DNA from 3 places in the Wansuia hejianensis genome. Region 3 is predicted to be linked to each of the others. Evidence: riboswitches for the same ligand, from Rfam matches in the RefSeq annotation. Region 3 holds a riboswitch; each other region holds the start of a gene.
The links. Region 3 has a riboswitch for thiamine pyrophosphate ahead of H9Q79_RS05670 (energy-coupled thiamine transporter ThiT). Riboswitches for the same ligand answer to the same signal wherever they lie in the genome.
Positions count from the first base shown of each region.

Region 1: another riboswitch for thiamine pyrophosphate. It lies ahead of thiS (sulfur carrier protein ThiS); the one in region 3 lies ahead of H9Q79_RS05670 (energy-coupled thiamine transporter ThiT).
Region 2: another riboswitch for thiamine pyrophosphate. It lies ahead of thiC (phosphomethylpyrimidine synthase ThiC); the one in region 3 lies ahead of H9Q79_RS05670 (energy-coupled thiamine transporter ThiT).

Region 1 covers NZ_CP060635.1:2,146,748-2,152,481, reverse strand. Annotated here, with positions in the region: gene H9Q79_RS09940 (hypothetical protein) at 199-852, shown strand; gene H9Q79_RS09935 (hypothetical protein) at 854-1,039, shown strand; TPP riboswitch at 1,072-1,178, shown strand; gene thiS (sulfur carrier protein ThiS) at 1,383-1,577, shown strand; gene thiF (sulfur carrier protein ThiS adenylyltransferase ThiF) at 1,580-2,215, shown strand; gene H9Q79_RS09920 (thiazole synthase) at 2,291-3,067, shown strand; gene thiH (2-iminoacetate synthase ThiH) at 3,080-4,294, shown strand; gene H9Q79_RS09910 (thiamine phosphate synthase) at 4,287-4,871, shown strand; gene H9Q79_RS09905 (FAD binding domain-containing protein) at 5,071-5,734, shown strand, end outside.
Region 2 covers NZ_CP060635.1:606,101-611,834, forward strand. Annotated here, with positions in the region: gene H9Q79_RS02835 (DUF2238 domain-containing protein) at 73-942, shown strand; gene H9Q79_RS02840 (MFS transporter) at 997-2,184, opposite strand; TPP riboswitch at 2,642-2,748, shown strand; gene thiC (phosphomethylpyrimidine synthase ThiC) at 2,946-4,253, shown strand; gene thiE (thiamine phosphate synthase) at 4,250-4,912, shown strand; gene thiD (bifunctional hydroxymethylpyrimidine kinase/phosphomethylpyrimidine kinase) at 4,909-5,703, shown strand; gene H9Q79_RS02860 (DUF4317 domain-containing protein) at 5,686-5,734, opposite strand, start outside.
Region 3 covers NZ_CP060635.1:1,236,595-1,242,328, reverse strand. Annotated here, with positions in the region: gene H9Q79_RS05695 (ABC transporter ATP-binding protein) at 1-571, shown strand, start outside; gene H9Q79_RS05690 (ABC transporter permease) at 568-1,284, shown strand; gene H9Q79_RS05685 (transglycosylase domain-containing protein) at 1,293-2,027, opposite strand; gene H9Q79_RS05680 (hypothetical protein) at 2,024-2,161, opposite strand; tRNA gene H9Q79_RS05675 (tRNA-Val) at 2,539-2,612, opposite strand; gene H9Q79_RS05670 (energy-coupled thiamine transporter ThiT) at 2,858-3,559, opposite strand; TPP riboswitch at 3,588-3,691, opposite strand; gene H9Q79_RS05665 (YdcF family protein) at 3,784-4,533, shown strand; gene H9Q79_RS05660 (response regulator) at 4,528-5,734, opposite strand, start outside.

The DNA of each region.
Region 1 (5,734 bases), 910 kb from region 3:
TTTGAGAATTTATGGTATGATTCAAATGGAATATAATTCTGGTATTCTTAGAAATCACAGCGTATTCACTGTGATTGATCTGTTGTTCATCTGCGTATCGCAGCGCTTGGAATTTTTCCATGCAGATTACCCAATTACAGGATGGAGAGAATTCTGGGCCTTCATGCAGAGTTCTCCCGGATATAAGGAGGACTCGATATGAAATTGTCTGCCTATGATGCAGAAGTATATGAGGCGCCCAGGAAGCCGGATATCTTTGCCGATCTCTATAATGGTACAGTTTTCCAGGGAGAGCAGGTGCTGCGGCCGGAGATGCTGCAGTATGCCAATGAAAAGGAACAGCTTCTGGCGGAGGACCGCATGGGGAATCCGGCGATTCTCTACCGCATCAGGGATGCCAGCCGGAATTGCAGCCTGTCGGATGGGCTGCTGCGGGTTGTATTGAATGTGGAAGGCCAGCGCAGTGTACATTACGGAATGCCGGTCCTCACGCTGGTTTTCTATTACGGGGAGCAGCAGGAATGGGATGGTCCTGTCAGCCTGCATGAGATGCTGCATTTTCCGGAGGAATTAAATGTGAAGAAGGATTTTTTCCCGGACTATAAAATTAACCTGGTCAGCAGTAAAACAGTGAATAAAGACAATTTCCGGACAGGACTAAGAGAGGTCTTTGAATTGCTGGAAGTCATGGGCAGGGCTGAACGGCTGGCCCGCATGATGGAAGACAGGAAAGAGCATTACAGCCACCTGGATGCGGACAGGGCCTGGCTGGTTGCCCGGTTTCTGGATATTCCACTTCTGAAGGAGCGGATGGAGTCAGAGAAACGCTTTGGCCCGGAAGGAGAAGATTGATATGTGTACGGCAATACAGGAAATGATGAAAAGCAGTGAGGCAAAAGGTGAAGAACGCGGGGAGGCGAGAATAAATCAGCTGAATCTGTGCCTGATTATGGATCACAGGTTAAAGGAACTGGAGAGGGCGGCGCGTGAACCGGAATATCAGAGCCAGCTTCTCAGGGAATATAAAATTTCCCGTTGACAAAAACCTGTATTTTTCTTATACTGTTTGTGTAAACTGAACAGGGGAGCTTATGAATAGGCTGAGAGGAAGTTTGGAACTTCGACCCATATACCTGATTTGGATAATGCCAACGTAGGAACGAATGAGAGATTTATTTTCGGGAGAAGCTGCGGCGTCTCCCGTTTTCTTTTTATACAGTACGTTGACAGACTTTAGAGGCAGGAATTACATACGGCAGGGCTGAGAGTGAACAGGAGTTCATGAAGGGGTGCACCACCACGGGTGTATTTTTTCGTGAACTCTTTTTCGGCTCTATATGGCGGAGTTTTCTGCTGTATGCCGGGAAAGGAGGAGCAGAAAGATGACAGTTAATGGGCAGAGGAAGGAATGGAAAGAGGGGCTGACGGTTGCCGCTCTTTTGGAGCGTGAGAATTACCGGCCGGGCCGGGTGGCTGTGGAGAGAAATGGCCGCATCATCCCACGGGCGGAATTTTCAGAGGCAGTGCTGTCGGAGGAGGATGTCCTGGAAGTTGTGAGTTTTGTGGGAGGAGGCTGAAGATGGATCGCCAATTGACCCTGAAGGAATTGAAAGAAGCCCTTTGCCTCCGCCATTCGCCTGAAGTTCAGGGAAAGCTGGATGGGGCAAGAGTCGCTGTTGCCGGGCTGGGAGGGCTGGGTTCTAATGTGGCCCTTTCTCTGGCCAGAATCGGCGTGGGCCATCTGCATCTCATTGATTTTGACCGTGTGGATCTCACGAACCTGAACCGGCAGCAGTATTTTATCCGCCATTTAGGCATGTATAAAACGGAGGCGCTCAGAGAAGAGATTCTGGAAATCAATCCTTATCTGGATATCCGGACGGACTGCATAAGAGTGACAGAAGAAAATCTTAAAGGGCTGTTTGAGGAAGATACGATTATCTGTGAGGCTTTCGATGTGCCGGAAAATAAAGCTATGCTGGTAAACGGCGTGCTGGAGTGTTTTCCGGAAAAACGGCTGGTGTCGGCTTCCGGAATGGCTGGATTTGATGAGAGCAATCTGATACATACCCGCAAAGTGATGCGGAATTTCTATCTGTGCGGCGACGAAGTATCCGAGCCGGAATATGGCCGGGGCCTGATGGCGCCGCGGGTGGCTGTCTGCGCAGGGCATCAGGCGAATCTGATTGTCCGCATGATTCTGGGAGAGGAATGACAAGAGATGGAAAAGCACCTGACCGGAGTGTTACGTGCAGATCCAAATATATTGCAGTAAAGAGAGGAAGAAAGAATGAAACAACAAGAGGATAAGCTGGTTTTGGGTGGCCATGAATTTACATCCAGATTCATTTTAGGGTCGGGGAAATATTCTCTGGAACTGATTCAGGCGGCTGTAGAGAATGCCGGTGCACAGATTGTGACTATGGCTCTGAGGCGCGCCAATGAAGGCGGTATGGCTAATATACTGGATTTTATCCCGGAAGGGGTTACGGTTTTGCCCAATACATCCGGCGCGAGGAATGCGGAAGAAGCAGTGCGGATCGCGAGGCTGGCCCGCGAGGTCTGCGGAACGGATTTCATCAAGATCGAGGCAATCAGGGATTCTAAATACCTGCTGCCAGACAATTATGAGACAGCGAAAGCTACAGAAATACTGGCAAAAGAAGGCTTTGTGGTCATGCCCTATATGTATCCGGACTTAAACGCGGCCAGGGATATGGCTAATGCCGGCGCTGCCTGCATCATGCCGCTGGGAGCACCTATCGGCTCTAATAAAGGGATCTGCACGAAAGAATTCATCCAGATTCTGATTGACGAAATTGATTTGCCTGTCATTGTAGACGCGGGAATCGGACGCCCCTCCCAAGCCTGTGAGGCTATGGAGATGGGGGCGGCAGCCGTCATGGCAAATACAGCGATCGCTACAGCCGGAGACATCCCGGTCATGGCCGAAGCTTTTAGAAAAGCTGTTGAAGCCGGAAGAAGCGCATACCTGGCCGGAATGGGCCGGGTGAAGGAAAAAGGGGCCAGCGCGTCTTCACCGCTGACAGGATTCCTGCAGGATTAGGAGGCGGTGAAAATGAGCACAGATCAGATCAATGACAGCATATTCAGCGATGAAATTAAGGAACATCTGAAGGAAAACCGGATTGACCACATGACTTATCTTCCGGGTATGGAGGATGTGGGAACGGATATCCAGGAGCAGGTAATCTCCCGGATGAAAGATTATGATTATGACCAGTATACAGAGGCAGATGTGCGCAGGGCGCTTTCGCACGAAAGACGGACGCCGGAAGATTTCGCGGCGCTTTTGTCCCCGGCGGCGCTTTCCTGTCTGGAGGAGATGGCTCAGCGCGCCAGGGAAGAGACGAGAAAACATTTCGGGAATTCGGTGTATATGTTTACCCCTCTTTATATCGCCAACTATTGTGAAAATTATTGTATTTACTGTGGTTTCAACTGCCACAATAAAATTCGCCGCGCACGGCTGACGCCAGATGAGATCCGCAGGGAGATGGAAGCCATATCTAAAACAGGGCTTCAGGAGATCCTGATCCTGACAGGGGAAAGCAGGGCAAAATCTGATGTGGAATATATCGGGCAGGCGTGCAGGATTGCAAAAGATTATTTCCGGGTGATCGGCCTGGAGGTCTATCCGATGAATTCAGACGAATATGCATATCTGCATCAATGCGGTGCGGATTATGTGACGGTATTTCAGGAAACCTATGATTCTGATAAATATGAAACTCTGCATCTGGCAGGGCATAAGCGTATATTCCCGTACCGGCTGAACGCACAGGAAAGGGCGCTGCAGGGGGGCATGCGAGGCGTTGGGTTTGCGGCGCTTTTGGGACTGACAGATTTCCGGAAGGACGCCTATGCGACAGGGATACATGCCTGGCTGATTCAGAGAAAATATCCCCATGCGGAAATCGCGTTTTCCTGTCCCAGGCTGCGCCCTATCATCAACAACGAAAAAATCAATCCCATGGATGTCCATGAACGCCAGCTGCTGCAGGTGGTTTCTGCATACCGGCTGTTCATGCCCTTTGCGAGCATTACAGTTTCTACCAGAGAATGCGCCAGGGTCAGAGACAACCTGGTGCAGATTGCGGCCACCAAAATATCAGCCGGCGTCAGCACAGGAATCGGCAGCCATGTGGAAGAACTGGAAGACAAGGGTGATGAACAGTTTGAAATCTCTGACGGGCGGTCCGTGGAGGAGGTATTCCAGGCACTGGTTCAACAAGACCTGCAGCCTGTGATGGCAGATTATGTATATGTATGATGAGGTTTCCTTTGAAAAGATAATAGCAGTGACAGACCGTAAGCTCTGTATCAGACCATTTCTTGAACAAATAGAACGAATCTGTGCGCTGAAGCCAAAAGCTCTGATTCTGCGGGAAAAGGATCTGGCCGGGCAAGAATACAGGGAACTGGCCCTGCGTGTCCGGGATATTTGCAGCCGCTGCCAGGTAGAATTAATCCCCCACACATTTATAGAAACAGCGGCAGAGCTGGGCACAGAAAGAGTCCACCTGCCCTTGCAGAAATTAAGAGAAGTCTTCGGTGATCCTTTGCTTCGGCAGTTCCGCGAAGTCGGCTCCTCCGTGCATTCGCTCCCGGAAGCCTTGGAAGCGGTAAAGCTGGGAGCCGGTTACGTGACGGCGGGCCATATATACCCCACAGACTGCAAAAAAGGGCTGCCGCCCCGCGGCATTCAGTTTCTAAAAGAAATCACCAGTAGCATAAAAATCCCGGTCTATGGAATCGGAGGCATCCATCTGAAAACCGGACAGGTTAAAGAGGTACTGGGGTCTGGGGCGGCAGGAGCCTGTATAATGTCAGAACTGATGCGGTATTAAATTACGGTTTTAGGGCGAGATGATGATGGATACCCGGACGAAAAGCAGCGGGAGACCTCCCACCCTTTCGTCCGGGTATCCAAACCCCCTCCCCCCTCCCGACCATTTGGAAGCACTATACAAAGAAGTTGATTTACGGTATAATCTTGCTATAGCGGGTTTGACGCCGCAAGGTTTCTGCGAGCAGGGGGTAGTTTGTATGCTGAAGATTAAAGAATATATAAAGGCTGGCAGCCTTGAGCAGGCTTATGAGCTGAACCAGAAGAAGAACAGCTGTCTTCTGGGGGGCATGCTCTGGCTGAAAATGAGCAGCCGGACGGTGGGCCGCGCCATCGATTTGTCCGGGCTGGGGCTGGATGTGATTGAGGAAAGTGAAGAGGAATTCCGGATTGGCTGCATGACGACGCTGCGGGCGCTGGAGGAGCATGAAGGGCTGGACCGTTACACGGGCGGAGCGCTGAAGGAGAGCTTGCGCTCCATTGTGGGCGTACAGTTCCGCAATCTGGCGACGGTGGGCGGCAGCATTTTCGGACGGTTTGGCTTTTCTGATGTGATGACGCTGTTTTTGGCCCTGGATACACAGGTAGAGCTTTTTCACGGAGGGAGGATGGAGCTGGAGAGTTTTTCCGGGCAGAAGAGGGACAGAGATCTATTGGTGCGTTTGATTGTGAAGAAGAGGCCCCAGAGAACAGCCTACGTATCCATGAGGAATACGAGGACGGATTTTCCTGTGCTGACCTGCGCCGCATCGCTGGATGAAGGGGGAGCCCGTCTGGTGTTCGGCGCGCGGCCGCAGATTGCCCTGGTGAAGAAGCTGGAGGAAGAGACGGCGGAAATGCTGAGGGAGGGCATGCTGGAGGAAG
Region 2 (5,734 bases), 630 kb from region 3:
GGACAGGAAATGCTGCTTGCAGTTGTATTTCAGAAAGATTGGCGCATGAGAAAGGACAAGTGAGGGAAGTATATGGAGAACGACAAGAAGAAGCCGAGGCCGCTCCGGAAAAAAGAGCTGCGGGAGAATATCAAGAAGAATAAGAAGCTTTTTATCCTGTATATGGTGCTCAGAGGACTGGTTATCCTGGTGATGGTAGCCCAGTTTCTGAATAAGAACTATGAGAATGTGTTTCTATGCCTTTTGACTTTACTGCTGTTTTGCATACCTTCGGTTGTGGAGCTGCGGCTGTCCATAGATATTCCGGATGTCCTGGAAGCAATTATATATATGTTCATTTTTGCAGCAGAAATCTTGGGAGAGATTAATAAATATTATCTGATTTTTCCCCAATGGGATACAATTCTGCACACACTGAACGGGTTCCTGGCGGCAGCCATCGGCTTTTCGCTGGTGAATCTGCTGAATAAGAGTCAGAGGTTCACCTTTCAGCTATCTCCGGTCTTCCTGGCAGTGGTGGCGTTTTGTTTCTCCATGACGATCGGTGTCGTATGGGAATTTTTCGAGTATTTTATGGATATGAATTTTGGGCTGGATATGCAGAAAGATACAGTAGTGCATGCGATCAGCTCTGTAATGCTGAATCCCACAGGTGCGAACCGGCCTGAGGCGATACGCGGGATCACTAGCGTGGTGGTCAACGGACAAGAGCTGGGGTTGGGTGGATATCTGGATATCGGGCTGATCGATACGATGAACGATCTGCTGGTGAATTTCGTCGGCGCGTTTACGTTTTCAGTGATCGGATATTTTTCCCTGAAGCATAAGGGGAAGAAAAACCGGCTCGTGGAGAATCTGGTGCCCACCTGGAAGGATGAGGAAAATGTTCCGGAAAACGACGGTAAGGCCCAGGAGCCTCCGGATGGATATTCCGGAGTTTAATAGAAAAGCAGCAGAGTGTATAGCCTGCTGCTTTTCTAATTGGTAACAGTGGATTCAGCGGCTCTTTGCCTTCAGATTTCTGCAGATCAGAAGTCCGGCCAGCAGAAGAAACGGAAAGATGATGGCCGCCAGAATCCCAAGCCTGAGGTTGTCGCCGGCCATTCCCGATACCATGCCGGCCAGTGTGGGTCCGCCGGAACATCCGGCGTCGCCGGCCAGGGCCAGCAGAGCGAACATGGCGGTACCGCCGCCCCTGATCGAAGCCGCCGCTTTGCTGAAAGTACCCGGCCACAAAATGCCCACCGACAGGCCGCACAGTGCGCAGCCCGCCAGCGCCAGGGCCGGCATTGGCACCAGGGATATGCACAGATAGGAGACGATACATAAAATTGCGCTAAATGACATGAAACGGTCGAGATTTATCCTGTCCCCGCGTTTGCCATAATAAACTCTTGAAAGGCCCATGAGTACGGCAAAGGCCATGGGACCGGCCAGATCTCCCAGGGTTTTACTCATTCCGAGCCCGCTTTCGGCAAAAGTGGATGCCCATTGGCTGACGGCTTGTTCACTCGCACCTGCACATAGCATCATCAGCATCAGAACCCAGAAAATTTTCTTAGAGAACAGCTGTTTTATGGTCAGGCCCTGTTCACCCTCGTCAATCAGTGTGCCGATCGGCGCCCGGGCGAATACGAAAGCATTAACGACCGGAAGGATGGCCCACAGCAGCGCGAGCACTTTCCAGCGGGATATTCCAAATATCTGAAAAAATACAGTAGAGACCAGAACAACTCCCACCAAGCCCCAGCAATAAAAAGAGTGCAGCAGGCTCATGGCCTTCTCTTTATTATCCGTGGGACAGGATTCCATGATCGGACTTACCAGAACTTCAGACAGGCCTCCGCCAACAGCATAGATGACAGTCGCTGCCAGAAGCCCGGCAAATGCGTCAGGACATAAATCGGGCAGTATGGTGAGAGCGATGAGCCCCGCTGCCGAACAGATATGGGAAAAAACGATGGAGGCACGGTATCCGATCCTGTCAAGCAATCCGGCAGACAGGAGGTCGACGGCCAGCTGGATGCCAAAATTGATGGTAATGAGCATAGTTATTTTAGACAGAGGGATTCCATAGCTGCTGTGGAAGGTAAGAAACAGCAGCGGAGCGAAATTATTCACGATAGCCTGCACGATATAGCCGGTAAAGCAGGCGATGATTGTTTTTTTATATCCGTTGTTCATAAATATCTCCTTTAAGGCTGGGAAAATATGTCTTTGCGATTATACCATAAAAGATGGCAGGTTGTCTGCATTTTATTTTGTATGAAAAAGACATTGTAAGCATTCACAGTCTAATTATGCATTGTGTAACAGCGTAGGCTGTTTCCACGTCCCGTCAGGGGCATGAGTTGCGGTATACTCTGGAGTATGGTTTTTGTCGAGGTGGGGGGTGGATACGCGGACGAAAAGCAGCGGGAGACCTCCGCGCTGGTTATATATCTCACTGTTTGGAAGCGGGGACAACCTTCCTCCCGTCCATCGGAAAGGCGGGCAAGGGCGCACTGCTGTCCGCAGTTATGCTGGAGCCGGAAATGATACACATGGCAGAAGACGGTATGGGGAAGCAGGTGAAGAAAAATAGGAAATATTGTATGAAAATCTTGCCGGATTTGTAAAGGTATGTTACAATGAACTCAAATTAAAGACCGCGGGGAGCTTGTGTGCAGGCTGAGAGGAAGTAATCAACTTCGACCCTTATACCTGATTTGGATAATGCCAACGTAGGGAATGTGCAGAAGGAACAACAGCCGTTTTCATTTTGAATTATTCAGAATGAGGACGGCTTTTTATTTTACAGAAAATAGAACTTCTTATAAAGTAAAAAGTCTTTAACAGGATGCACATGACAGGCAAAGAAAAGCTGCAGCACTTCGGCGGAGAGGTGAACCGGCGCAGCGTCAGGAAGAAATTGCGGCCGCCGTACAGGCAGAAAGGATACAATTATGAATGAGCATTATACGACACAGATGGATGCCGCCAGGCAGGGAATTATCACACCACAGATGGAGACTGTCGCCAGGAAAGAGCACAGGCCGCCGGAGGAAATCCGCTCGCTGGTGGCGGAGGGAAAGGTCGCGATCTGCGCTAACAAAAGGCATGTCTGCCTGGACCCTAACGGTGTGGGCTCTATGCTGAGGACAAAGATCAACGTCAATCTGGGAGTTTCCCGTGACTGCAAGGATTATGATGTGGAGATGAAGAAAGTGATGGCAGCGGTGGGTATGGGTGCGGAAGCGATCATGGATCTATCCTCTCATGGCGATACAACGGCGTTCCGCAGAAAGCTCACGGCAGAATGCCCGGCCATGATCGGGACTGTTCCGGTCTATGATTCTGTAATCCATTATCAGAGAGATCTGGCGACGCTTTCGGCGAAGGATTTTATAGATGTGATTCGTCTTCACGCGGAGGACGGCGTAGATTTTGTCACGCTTCACTGCGGGATCACACGGAAAACCATCGAACAGATCCGTAAGCATAAGAGAAAGATGAATATAGTGTCCAGAGGAGGCTCCCTGGTATTTGCATGGATGTGTATGACAGGCGGGGAAAATCCGTTTTATGAATACTATGATGAAATCCTGGAGATCTGCCGGGAATATGATGTGACGATTTCCCTGGGGGATGCCTGCCGTCCTGGATGTCTGGCGGATGCAGGGGATGTCTGCCAGATAGAAGAACTGGTACGCTTGGGCGAGCTGACGAAAAGGGCATGGGAAAAGGATGTCCAGGTCATGGTGGAGGGACCGGGCCACATGGCTCTCGACCAGATCGATGCGAACATGAAGATACAGCAGAGTATCTGCATGGGAGCGCCCTTCTATGTGCTGGGGCCGCTGGTGACAGATATCGCGCCCGGCTATGACCACATCACCTCAGCGATTGGCGGAGCTATGGCTGCCGCGGCAGGGGCCGCTTTCCTGTGTTATGTAACTCCGGCGGAGCATCTGGCGCTGCCAAATGTGGAGGATGTAAAACAGGGTATCATTGCCAGCAAAATTGCGGCCCATGCGGCCGATATCGCCAAGCATATACCTCATGCGAGGGATATTGATGACCGGATGGCGGACGCCCGGCAGAGGCTGGACTGGGAAGGCCAGTGGGAATGTGCCATTGATCCTGAGACGGCGAAAGCTATCCGTGATGACAGAAGCCCGGAACATGAGGATACCTGCTCCATGTGCGGAAAGTTCTGTGCGGTCCGCAGCATGAATAAAGCACTGTCCGGGGAGTACATAGACATTTTATGATGAGCGGGAATGAAATCAGAGAAAATCTTCGGGCATCTCTGCGGCTGTATGGTGTGACTGACAGAAGCTGGCTGCGGGGCGAGACCCTCGTGCAGCAGGTGGAGAAAGCCCTTCAGGGCGGGGTTACCTTCCTGCAGCTCAGGGAAAAGCAGCTGCAGGAAGAGGAATTTTTAGAAGAAGCGTTGAAAATAAGAGAGTTATGCAGCAGGTACCATGTGCCCTTTGTCATCGATGACAATGTGAAGGTCGCCCTGAGATCAGGAGCCGATGGAGTTCATCTGGGTCAGGCGGACATGGGAATTCAGGAAGCGCGCCGGATCCTGGGAGAGGATAAAATCATCGGCCTGTCGGCCAGGACAGTCGGACAGGCGGTGCAGGCTGAAAAGGATGGCGCGGACTACCTGGGGGCAGGAGCAGTCTTCGGAACTTCCACGAAATCCGACGCCATAACTTTGCCAAAAGGGATCCTGAAGGAGATCTGCCGGTCAGTCAGCATTCCGGTGGTGGCCATCGGCGGAATCAACAGCAGCAATCTTCTGGAGCTGAGAGGAACAGGGATTTCCGGAGCAGCGGTGGTATCGGCTATTTTTGCGGCGGAGGACATAGCGGCCGCGGCCAGAAGGCTGAATGTATTGGCGGGGCAGGTGACAGGGCTATGAAGACAGTTTTGACAATCGCAGGCTCAGATTCCTGCGGCGGAGCGGGAATACAGGCAGATCTGAAAACGATTGCGGCCCACGGCCTCTATGGGATGAGTGTTATAACGGCTGTGACCGCCCAGAATACTATAAGAGTTTCAGGAATCCATGTGATTCCGCCGGAATTCGTGGAAAAACAGATGGACGCAGTATTTCAGGATATTTTTCCTGACGCCGTAAAGATAGGGATGCTGTCAGACAGTGAAATGATTCGTGCCGTAGCCGGGCGCCTGAAGGCATACCACCCGAAATGGGTGGTGCTGGACCCGGTAATGGTGTCCACAAGCGGAAACCGACTGATGGATCAGGAGGCCTGTGAGTGCCTGATAAAAGAATTGTTTCCTCTGGCGGATCTGATCACGCCGAATCTTGCGGAAGGAGAAGTGCTGAGTGGCCTGCAGATCACCGGACGGGAGACCATGATCCTGGCGGCAGAGAAAATATCCGGGCTGTCAGGCGGAGGCGTTTTGCTGAAGGGCGGCCATCTGTCAGATTCGGCAGATGACCTGCTGGTGCGGCCGGGAGAAGAGAGACGCTGGTATCCGGGGGAGCGGATTGAGAACCCCAATACTCATGGCACCGGCTGCACCCTTTCATCAGCGGTTGCCTGCGGCCTGGCAGAAGGGCGTTCCCTTCCGGAAAGTGTGGCGATGGCAAAAGAATATGTACAGTGCGCCATCGCCGCGGGGCTGGATCTGGGCAGAGGCAGCGGGCCGCTGGACCACATGTGGCGGTCAGAGCAGATCATCTGACTCTCTGGCCTGGGCGGAGCGGATACGTATG
Region 3 (5,734 bases):
AATGGAAGCGGTGCGGTTATTCGCTGGATGGAATAAGGCCCATATTGACGGTGCCATGCTGGAGGCACTCGGAATCCATGATTTTACGAAAAGGCAGTATGCAGAACTTTCAACCGGACAGAAAAGGAGGCTGCACCTGGCGCTGGCTCTGATCAGCAATCCGGATATTGTGTTCCTGGATGAACCGACAGCCGGTCTGGATGTGGAAGGGAGGCTATCTCTTCATGGCCAGATACGGAGGCTGAAAGCGCAGGGGAAAACAATCCTGCTGGCCAGCCATGACATGGCGGAGGTGGAGAGCCTGTGTGATCGGATCGCAATCCTGAATGACGGAAAAATCGTCTTTTGGGGGACAGTAGAAGAACTGGGCGCGAAGGTGGGAAAGCGATATACACTTCAGATCAGAACGGAGCAGGGAGAGGAGAAAGTTAAATCGGACGATATCGGCGATACCCTTCTGGCTCTGCTGGAAGATTATAAGGCGAGAGGAATTACCGTACTGGACATTAAAATAGACAGAGGATCACTGGAACAGCATTTTATTGAGATAGCGAGGGGGAATGGAGATTGAAGGCATTTTTGTATGGGGTGGGGCTGCAGTGGAAACTGGATATACGCAGTAAATCACTATTGATTACCTGCTATGTGGTTCCGCTCTTATTTTTTGCCGTAATGGGTGGGATCTTTACATCTGTCAACCCGGAGGCAAAAAATACGCTCATACAGTCTATGACTGTGATGGGCGTATCGATGGGGGCGATGATAGGCTTGCCGCCCTCCCTGGCAGAAATATACGGGAGCGATATCAGGAAGATGTATAAAGCTAATGGGGTGCCGCTGTATCTCGGCCTTGTCTCAGTATTTCTGTCAGCGTTTATCCATCTGCTGATCATGAGCGGTATTATATACTTAACAGCCCCTGTTCTGTTTCATGCAGAGCTTCCGGCGAATCTGCCCTCATATTTTGGCTCCCTGGCGGTATTCATCGCCGTATCGCTGAGTGTAGGAAGTGTTTTGGGGCTTCTGGTAAAGAGCCAGGCAAAGCTGACTATGTTTTCTCAGCTGTTATTCCTTCCGTCCATCATGCTGTCGGGCATCATGTTCCCGGCAGAGTTGTTGCCGGAGACTCTGACATATGCCGGAAAACTGCTTCCCGCAGCATGGGGCTACCAGATGATGTCAGACCGTGTGTTCCATCCCGGGAATCTGTGGCCTCTGGCTGCAATTCTGGCGGCAGCGGCTGTGATCTGCGGGTTGCTGCTGAGAATGTTAAAATCTGAATGAGAGCAGGGTTAAACCTGAATCAGAAGATCCTCAGCCTCCTGTTCTGTCAGTTTGCCGTTGTCAACCATTTTATCGAGCACTTGTCTCTGGCGCTGGGCCGCCAGGTCAGGGTTTTTAGTGGGGGCATAGACAGAGGGGGCATTGGGAATGCCGGCCAGCAGCGTACATTCCTGTTGATTCATTTCTGAAGGGAATTTTCCGAAATAGCCCTGGCTGGCCTCTTTGACACTGTAATAGCCGTCTCCGAAATAGATTGTGTTCACATAGAGTTCTAAAATCTCGTTCTTACTGTAATTACGTTCCAGATCAAAAGCGAGAAACATTTCTGCAAACTTCCGGGAGAAATCCTTTTCCTGCGTAAAATATATGTTCTTGGCGAGCTGCTGAGTGATGGTGCTCCCTCCCTCTTCGAGAGAGAGGGTCTGTATATCGTGGATGGCAGCCCGCCCGATGGATATCAGGTCGATTCCCTCATGCTGATAGAAGCGGCAGTCTTCCGCTGAAACCACAGCATCCAGATAAGTCTGGGGCAGCGCGGCAAGCGGAGTGTAGTCTTCTTTATCCCGTATTTCCTCCACAGCGGCGGCCAGAGATTTCTGCTGGACAGCTTTCTGATACAGGGAATAACCTCTGCTCAGAAAAATGATGGCCAGAAGGGCGAGAACAGTCAGAAGAATTAGCAGAATCCGGCCAGTCCACCGTAATGCCTGTTTTCCGGCTGCCGGCTTACCGTTCTTGCTCATGCCCGCCGTTTCTCCGAAGCGGGAGTATGCGCGTAAAGAAGAGCCTTCAGGGATTCTACCGCTGTGAGAATCAAGCTTATGGGAAGCATGAGAACTACGAAAAAGAGTGTGCCAATATAACTTAAAATCTGCATTATAAATTCCTCCTTATGGTATATGCTTTTTGATATAAACAGTATACAGGAGAAATCTTACGACAGCTTTGTACTAACCTTATGATTTCCTTAAGGAATATGGAATTTTGGAGGAGTAAAAAACGCCTAATTAAAGACTTATTTTAAGGTGTTTCTGCTGCATCCATAGTCTGCGGATATCCAGTTAGTGACGATTATTGATAACGGTACAGAGACAGTTAGGTCAATTTTTGGCATGGTGTTAAACCTCCCATTTTTATGGTCAGTATATCAGAGAAGTTAAAGGAGATAAAGAATATGACTATTGTTGGGAAAGAATTCGGATGTGTTGTTCAGCCGTTGGTACACTTACTGGTGATTCAGAAGGGCATAAAAAATGGAAGCAAAGGGGCTCGAACCCTTGACCTCCCGCTAGTCAGGCGAGCGCTCATCCCAGCTGAGCTATGCTTCCATAAGCATATTATATCATATTCCAGGGCAGAAGGGAAGAAAAATCAGCAAACAGTTTTAAATCAACAGGGCGGATAGGGCAGAACTTTGCCCTGTGGGTCTGTGCGGCTTGGCAGCCGCACAGGCATCGGGTCAGGTGACTGCTGTATATTTTCCTGCGTTTGGATATTGCGTCTCCGACAGGCCCAGGTTTATCGCCGATGGCGGAGAAATGCTTCACTGTGGAACGAGGCCAGTTCTGAAGCTTTACGCGGCTGGTTTTCTGGAAGCAGATGTCTTGGGTTCGTCCAACGCAATCCGGCGCACCTGATTCAGCGCTTTTGAGACAGCGGGAATGGAAATCAGGATGACGGTCAGGATTCCTTCTACCAGAAGATAGCTGTAGTTGTATATGACCGGATAGATAGCACTCAGAGACTTCGGGAAGTCTTCAGGCATGTATTCCATCCAGTAGAGGTAACCGGCCAGAGAGGCGAATACGCCGCGGCAGAGCACCGCCGCGATGTAACCTTTTACAAGGCCATGCTTCTGTTTCCGGAAAAAACCTGCCACACCCAAAGCTGCAAAAGCTAGCAGATAATCGCAGCAGACCTGGAAAAAGGTCAGGAAATAAGGGTCTTGTATGAATTGCAGGATACCGTAGACCAGTCCTACCAGAATCCCGGTGCCCGCGCCATACCAGTAGCCAACCAGCACGATGAAAAGCATGGAAAACAGCGTAATAGTGCCGCCCATGGGAAGCTTCAGAAAGCGGATATATGATGTAATAAAGGCCAGGGCAATCCCCATGGCGCAGAAAGCCAGACGTTTCGGCGAAATGGGACTGGATTTCGTATTGCGCCGGGCGACTGCGACGGCAATCAAGAGACAGATGACGGCGGTGGCAATGAAGAGGCCATACCCGGCTCCCGTAAGGCCGCCCTCTTCGGTGACAAAGTGTTTTAACATAAAAAATCCTCCTTTGCTGGACGCAGGAGGGGCTTCTGATTTGCTTCCTTACGCCGGTATTAACCGGGTCAAGTGGTGAGGGTCAGCGGCACTGCAGCCGCATTCTCAGCAATAGCTCCCCTAGCGTGTGTTTTATATTTCTGTAGTTAAAGTATATTCCGGCAAAAATATTTTGTCAATTCCCAAATAATGAGGTATGATAGTTAAAACAAGAGGGGATTTTAATGAAGAGAAAGCTTATGATATTTCTGGTTCTGGGGATTGTATTTTTACTTTATTATTTGCTGTGTGGGAAATATGGCGGATTTCACCTGTCTGTTCTGTTTATCTGGCTGGTTGCGGGGATTTTCTGTCTGATTCTGGCTGGGCTTGAACTGCGTTTTGGGCGCATACCGATTCCGGCGGGACTGAAAAAAGGGGGGTTAGTCTGCCTGGCTGTCCTTTTGACGTGTTTTGTCTTTGTTGAGGGATTGATCATCAGCGGGATGGGCGCCAAAGGAAAAACAGGGCTGGATTATATGATTGTGCTCGGTGCAGGCGTCCGGGGAACTAGGCCGACCCGTGCGTTGAGGCACCGGATTGAGACGGCGGCAGATTACCTGCATGAGAATCCGGAGACTGTCGCCATCGTGTCTGGAGGGCAGGGACGAGGGGAAGAGATCAGCGAGGCCGATTGCATGCGGAATGAGCTGGTGAAGCTTGGAATAGAAGAGGAACGGATTCTGACGGAGGATCAGTCCAGAGATACGGTGGAAAACATCGTGAACAGTTTCCGGCTGATTCCAGATGACGATGCATCGGTAGGGATTGTAACAAACAATTTTCATGTGTTCCGCGCTGTGCGGATTGCTGAAAAACAAGTTGGGAAGGAAGTCTGCGGTATTGCGGCCCCTTTCAGGAGCATACTGCTTCCACACTATATGGTAAGAGAGTTTTTCAGCATCGCGCTTGATGCGGCCAAAAGGAAACTATAGAGTTTTCCTGTATTCGGAGGGAGTGAGCTTTACCAGCTTTTTAAATATAAAATTAAAATACTTTGGATTACCATAGCCCACAGCATAGCTGACTTCATAGATTTTCAGAGAAGGATCAGCCAGAAGCTGCCGGGCTTTTTTTATCCGTTCATTATTCAGATATTCATTGAAACTGATTCCCACTTCTTTGTGAAAAAGATTACAGAAATAGATGGAAGACAGACCAATTTTTTCGCTAACAGCAGAGAGGCCCAGATTCTGGTCAGACAGATGTTCCTGAATATAGTGCTTTGCTGAAGCAATAAGGCGGTTCTGGCGCACAGTCTGAGTGGCGCCTGGTTTTCGTTCTGATTCCGGAGTAAAAGAAGTGAGCGGATTCTTCAGCCGGTGGGGCAGCTGTTTTAGGTTCTGGTAATTAAGGATAGGATAATCGTCCATTTGATAGCTGTATTTACAAGAATTCCATGCCTGTATCCATAGCGTGTGGATTTCCGACAGGCTGCGGGTGGACAGACTGATCCCGCCGTGTATGGAAGCGTGGTAATAAAGCCAGATCCGGTCACGGATATTGTTGGAAAGCTGCTCCAGATGATCGTTGGAGGGGGAAAGGTTCCAGCTGATCAGGTAATTAAGGTTGAAATGGCTGTCGCAAAATGCATAATGGTGGTAGCGCCCATTATCCATGAAGTCGTCGCCGATGTTCTGGATGGAGGACAGTATCAAGTCACGGTCGAAATCAGCGGGAAAGGTGTTCCAGTCCGGGCTGAGGATCAGGACAAAATAATGGCGGCCCTGAATATCCAGGCCCAGTTTCTCAAGAGAGGACAGTATGCTCTGAGCCGAAGCCGCCTGGGGAGAATAAAACAGGCGTGAAATATGGCGGTCCAGAAGAAGAGACTGGTTTTCACGCAGCACTTTTTTCAGAGCCTGCATTTTTTCCTGTGTCTGGAACAGTGAACGGAAATAGTCAGTCGCTTTCCGGAGGCTCTGGTTGATCTCATCTTTCATAATTGGCTTGGATATCAGGTCCACTGCCCCCAGAGCAACGGAAGATTTCACGTATTCAAAATCGTTGTATCCGGTGATTACTATAAAACGCGTATCCGGATAGACCTGGGCAAATTCTCTGCACAGTTCCAGGCCGGAAATGAGAGGAATGTTGATATCTGTAATTACAATAGATGGGCGGTGCAGGAAAAAA